DNA from 2 places in the Corynebacterium anserum genome. Region 2 is predicted to be linked to the other one. Evidence: riboswitches for the same ligand, from Rfam matches in the RefSeq annotation. Region 2 holds a riboswitch; the other holds the start of a gene.

The links. A riboswitch is a leader RNA that binds a small molecule or an ion and turns the genes downstream of it on or off. The one in region 2 is predicted to bind thiamine pyrophosphate.
Region 1: another riboswitch for thiamine pyrophosphate. It lies ahead of thiM (hydroxyethylthiazole kinase); the one in region 2 lies ahead of GP473_RS07505 (ECF transporter S component).

The regions. Positions count from the first base shown of each region.
Region 1 is NZ_CP046883.1:496,350-499,480, forward strand. Features, by position in the region: gene GP473_RS01980 (NCS2 family permease) at 1-496, shown strand, start outside; gene GP473_RS01985 (TrmH family RNA methyltransferase) at 617-1,579, shown strand; TPP riboswitch at 1,648-1,753, shown strand; gene thiM (hydroxyethylthiazole kinase) at 1,742-2,605, shown strand; partial or broken gene GP473_RS02000 (bifunctional hydroxymethylpyrimidine kinase/phosphomethylpyrimidine kinase) at 2,615-3,131, shown strand, end outside.
Region 2 is NZ_CP046883.1:1,794,763-1,797,893, forward strand. Features, by position in the region: gene GP473_RS07500 (ABC transporter ATP-binding protein) at 1-705, opposite strand, end outside; gene GP473_RS07505 (ECF transporter S component) at 706-1,320, opposite strand; TPP riboswitch at 1,309-1,429, opposite strand; gene GP473_RS07510 (CE1 family esterase) at 1,450-2,649, opposite strand; gene GP473_RS07515 (error-prone DNA polymerase) at 2,731-3,131, opposite strand, start outside.

The DNA of each region.
Region 1 (3,131 bases), 910 kb from region 2:
CGGTAATCTGCCGAATCTGAAGAAGGCTCTGGTCGTGGAGGGCGCGGGCGCTATTGTTGGCGGCGCTTCTTCTGCTTCTTCGAATACTGTCTATGTGGATTCCGCTGCAGGCATAGCTGATGGTGCGCGTACCGGCTTAGCCAATGTTGTCACCGGCGTGCTGTTCTTGGCCGCGATGTTCCTTACCCCGCTGTATGAGATTGTGCCGATTGAGGCGGCAGCGCCGGTATTGGTCGTCGTTGGTGCGTTGATGATGCAGCAGATCACTGAGATTGATTTCCACAAATTCCACATTGCTCTGCCCGCGTTTTTGACCATCGTAATCATGCCGTTTACATACTCCATCGCCAATGGCATTGGCGTGGGCTTCATCGCTTATGTGGTGATGGGAATTTTCGCCGGAAACGCCAAGAAGATTCACCCGTTGCTCTACATTGTTGCGGCGTTGTTTGTTGTGTACTTTGCCATCGATCCTGTGATGGGCGCGCTGGACTAGGAACGTTTATTCCTCGTCCACTTCCTCCCTGATCTCTCTGTATTGGTTTCCCGCTCTAGCTCTTCATCACTTCTTCACCGCTGTTTCCTTGTACAAGCCCCTTCGGGTAGCGTGTGGCGCATGTCATACGCTTCCGAGGGGTTTAGTACTGTCCGGATCGAGGACCCGACCGATCCCCGTCTTGACGATGTTCGGGATCTCAATTCTTCCGATCACCGTCCAGACTTGCCAGAAGGCAAAGGGTTGGTGATAGCGGAAGGGCCGCTAGCCGTACCTCGACTGCTGTGTTCGCGTTACCCGGTGCGTTGCGTGGTGGGTTTCCGCAAAAAGCTGGCGGCTCTTCTCGACGCCACCCAGCCCCAGTCGCAGTCCTATGACCCTGAATTAGCAACGGCATTGCGTGGGGTGACCATGTATGAGGTGAGCCGCGAAACCCTCAAGGAAGTAGTGGGTTTTGATATGCACCGCGGATTGCTGGCAGCTGCTGATCGGATAGAAGAACGCGGTGTGGAAGCAGTTCTGGATGCCGTGGACAGTGAAAGCGAGGGCGGCGAAGATGAGTACCCCGAAGCAAAGCCACGCGTGATATGTGTCGTGGAAGGCGTGGGGGATCACGAGAATATCGGAAGTATTTTCCGTAACGCAGCTGGCTTGGGCGTGGAGGCCGTCTTATTTGGAGCGGGTAGCGCAGACCCTCTGTTCCGCCGTTCTGTGCGGGTGAGTATGGGTCACGTGCTGCGTGTACCCTTCGCCCGATTCCCTGGAACTATCACGACGTGGCAGCAGGATCTGGCGTGGCTGCGCAACCGTGGCTACACCATTGTGGCAATGACGCCCTATGCAGACAAAACGCTGGCGGAGGCGCTGGATGGCGTCGTCAATAAAAAGAAAATCGCGATTATGGTCGGGGCAGAAGGGCCAGGCCTCACTGAGCACGCGATGCGGGCGGCAGACGTGCGAGCCAAGATTCCGATGGAAACGGGCACGGATTCTCTCAACGTAGCGACAGCTGCAGCTATCGGTTTTTATGCAGCCAGGAGCCTCTCAAGCGCACATATTTATGCGGAGGCTGGCACTCACTAGCGGAGTGTTGAGCTGAACCCAGGGGTGCTAAGTGACTCACATTGTTCTGATGGTTTGCTAGCATGGCCGGAAGTGACGTGGGGTGCGTCCGGCATGACGAGCTGGACGCTGAGATCACACCCATTGAACCTGCTCTAGTTCGAACTAGCGAAGGAACTGTCCATGCATGTACTTTCGTGCGCAATAGAACAAATGCGCCGCCAAGCTCCACTCGTCCAATGTTTGACCAACTCTGTGGTCATGGAAGTCACCGCGAACGTTCTGCTCGCGGCTGGGGCACAGCCAGCAATGGTTGATACGCCAGAAGAATCCTTTCAGTTTGCCCAGCTCGCCTCCGGCGTTCTACTGAATTCCGGTACCCCCAGTGCGCATCAGTACGAAGGCATGCGGGAGGCGGTGCGAGGTGCACGGGAAGCTGATACCCCGTGGGTGCTTGACCCCGTTGGTGCAGGAGCGCTACAACGCCGTACCGAATTTCTGCACCAGATTGTTACAGAGAACCCGACCGCCATTAGAGGTAATGCCTCCGAAATCATCGCCTTAGCTGGTATGGGGCACGGCGGTCGAGGAGTAGATTCCACTGACGGCGTCGAAGCTGCAGCGGAAGCCGCAAGGGCTTTGGCGCGTACCACTGGTGGAGTTGTGGCTGTGTCCGGTCCAAAGGATCTCATCGTTTCTGAAGGGCGCGTGACATGGGTACACAGCGGACACGCGATGTTGCAAAAAGTCATCGGCACCGGCTGTTCTCTAGGCGCACTGACCGCTGCCTATTTAGGCGTCACCCGTGGTGGCTCTCTACCAGAAGACGATGGCCGTGAGTTATCGCACCATGACCTTGTAGTCGCTGCGCATGCACACACAGGAGCCGCAGCACAACTCGCTATGTACGGCAGGACTCAAAGCGGAAAAGCCGTGCCGGACGGGCCTGGGACTTTCGCCGCTGCCTGGTTGGACGGTCTGTTCCAACTCACCCCTGAAGAGATGGTGGATCTCGTCAGCATCGAAGAGACCACCGAAGAGATATAGGGGCGCGTGATGTCCACACAACAGACCTCGCACAACGCGACTCCGGATTTTGGCGTGTATTTGGTGACCGATCCATACCTTGGCGGAGGCCCAGAGAACGTGCCCGATATTGTGGCTGCCGCGATCGAAGGAGGGGTGCGCACAGTCCAACTGCGGGATAAAGACGCCACAGAATCTCAGATCACCGAACGTGCCGAAGAACTTTTGCAGCGTATCGGCGGCCGCATCCCCCTATTCATTGATGATCGCCTCGAGGTAGCTCAAAAACTAGGCATTCACTTGCACATTGGCCAGACCGATGTGCCTTATGTCTACGCGCGTCGGGTTTTACCGGATCACCTCATGATCGGGTTGAGTGCGTCGACAAAAGATCAGATAGATGCCGTGGCCGAGCAATGCGCCGAGGCGGGGGTTGCGCTTCCTGATCTCATCGGCATTGGTCCGGTCTTCCCCACGACCACTAAAGAAGACGCAGCAGATGCTTGCGGTGTGGAGCATCTTGGGGAGGTGGCCCGGTATGCAGCAG
Region 2 (3,131 bases):
GGCAACCAACTGATCAGCATGCGCACTGAGTATCTCAGATGGGGCGCCATCTGCCAGGATCCTCCCACTTCGCCCCGTGTCGTCGGTTCCCATGAGCAGAACCCGATCCACGTGATCCAGCCATATCTCGGTGCGATGTTCCACCACAACGAGCGTCGCCCCCGTCGCTTCAACGGCACGCAATACGGCGTCGCGAACCTCAATAACCCCGTGTGGATCGAGGTTGGCTGTGGGCTCGTCGAGGACAATAACGCCGGGTTCCATCGCCAACACGCCTGCCAAAGCGAGGCGTTGCTTCTGACCCCCGGACAGGGCACGGGTCGGATGCTCGAAGGGGAGATTAAGCCCTACCACCTCGATCGCCCGGCGCGCCCGTTCCCACATCTGTTCACGCGGCACGCAGAAATTCTCGCAACCAAATACCACGTCATCGCCGACGGTGTGGGCGATGACCTGAGAGTCAGGATCCTGCAGCACCATTCCCACCCGCGTATCCACCGTTATGGTGCCCACGCGAATGCCATCCTCTTCATCTCCCAGCACACCGGCGATGCCCGCCAGAAGAGTGGATTTACCCGACCCGGAAGCTCCGAGTAACAGCACTCGCTCTCCCGGCTCAATATCAAGATCAAGGCCAGAAAAGACAGGGTCTTTGCGCCCGCTGTGGCGCCAACCAAATCCGCGGGCTGTGATCCGCCCAGCCATTTACACCAATGCCTGGCGCTCGCGCCCCACAGCGAAGCGATCCAACGCGCCAGTGGCGGCCAGTCCCTTCACCACATAAAAACTCAGCACTCCGGCCACAATGGCGCCAGAGATGAGCATACAGATCAGGTACACGAGGTTGTAGGAAACAGACTTTGCCAGATTTCCGGTGACAAACAGCTCCATGACCCACTCACATGCGGCGGCACTCATACCGGAGAGCATGGCCACCGAAAGCTGATAACGCTTGTAGGCGAAAATAAGGAATACGAGCTCCGCTCCAATACCCTGGGCTAAGCCCGAGTACAGGGTTTCGATCCCCCACTGGTTTCCGATACCCGCCGACACGCTCGCGGCGAGTAGCTCCACGAACAATGCCGCTCCGGGTTTGCGGATGATCAACCCGCCAATGAGCCCTCCGATGAGCCATATGCCAAGGAACAGGCCTCCGAGTCCAGGGGTGATGGCGTCGAACACAGTGGTTCCAGTGCCGCCGATGCTGTTCCACACCCAGAAAATAAGACCGCAAGCTACTCCCAGAACAGCTGCGATAACGATGTCAACTACCCGCCACGTCATACTGCGTTTCGTGACGGTTGCAGAAAATTGGTTCATAACTCTCCCTCTCGCCGGTATGAGCCGGATCAGGTTCTGACGGTCGGGACCTGCATTTGCGGTCTACCCTCTCAGCCCACACATGCCGTGGACTCCCGTGAAAATGCGATGTATTTAATTGTGCGAAAGCTAACCTACCACACGACGATGACGTTCAAAGAAAGCTAAAACTTCCTCCGTGGCCGTAATCACGCGGGTAGTGCGCTCACTCTTGCGTGTCGTTAAGCTTTTGCTGCCCGCTTGTGCCTCGCCGGTACCAGCGAGACCGCGGTCGTCTCCCATCCACGTGTGACCCCCATCGTCAATGCCCAGATGCATAACCTCTGCACCCGCCTGACAATCGCTCCATGCCACGCGAGTGATTTTGTCAGTCACGGCAACGGAGTGCGGGGCTCCGAAGCACCCCGAACGCCCAGCGAACAAGCTACTGAGTCTCATGGCAGATACGTAGGCTGTATCGTGACGCCGCCCACCGTTGTATTTGATGGTTTCATCCCGCCGTCCATGTATCTCCAGGAATGGGATGGGTGTTCCCGGTACGAAACGGATGGAAGAGGGGTCTTTGGCATTAGATTGCGCCGTGGCACAGCTCGCCCACGTGTCCGGATAGTAGGCACCGGAGACGCTCGCGATCGCAGCGAATTGTTCTGGCATTTCACACGCCAGCATCACAGCAAAGCCGCCACCGTTAGACATTCCGACGGAATACACGCGATTGCCATCGATTGCATAGGTTGCACTGAGCGCGTCGAGGAGCTCGCGGATGAAACGCACATCCTGGCCCGGCTTGGAGGTGGAGTACGGCGCTCCTTCCCATGCCTTGTTCAACCCGGCTGGATACACAACGAGCGCTTCCTGCGTGCCAGTGTCTCCCCATGCCCCGTTAAGCCCTGCGTATTTTGCCATCGTCTTCGGCCCCTCGCCGTAGCCATGAAAAGCCAGGATCAATGGCATGGGGCGACCCTGCGCCGCAGATTGTGGCACATGGATGATCGCGGAGCGGGTAGCTCCTGCCGATTCGAAGGTTACAGTACCCTGCTTTCCTGGCTTCGGAGCATCATTCAGGGGGGCGGCATTGTGCGAGTCACGCACTACTGGTGCGATCTTTGGCGCGTGTTCCTTTTTCAGGCGTGGCACTGCCTGCGCCGGGGTGCTGGGCCCAGCGGATTCCGTGGTTGAGGCGTGCGGTTGCCATTCCTGCGCTGTCCATCCCGTGAGCTTTTGAAGCCCTACACCGCATCCTGCAGCACCGGCTATAACGATTGCCGCCACTCCCCCGGCAGCGATGCGCCGACGGCGATAGTATTTGGCGGAGGACTGACAATTCACGCGTCCGATTTTCCTTACCTTGCACAGCAGTGTCAAAGCTCCACGCTGGTCATAGGCCATGCCTCTGCTCGGTTAGTGCGACTATCTGAAGTCACGTGCGCGCACTTCCAGCTGGCGGGCCCATTCTAGCTCTGGCTCAACTGGTTCGATGAGGTCTGCACTCACGCTCGCCGCTCCCTCCGCGTTGTGCACAATGCCGCGGATCACCACCAGACGACTGCTCAAAGCCACTACTTTGTGGCGCGCCCACAGACCTCGACTGATCATGATGTTCGCCAGCCCAGTCTCGTCTTCCATACCGAGGAACACCACACCTCCGGCTGTTAACGGGCGCTGTCTGTGGGTTACTACTCCGGCCACTCTCACCCTCGTCCCGTCCGGGATGTGAAGAAGTTGTTCCGACGCCACCACTGCCGGACCCCCGCCCTTCCTCTCATGCCAAACGTCTAGGTAGGAACGTAATAAAGCCACTGGGTGCTCAT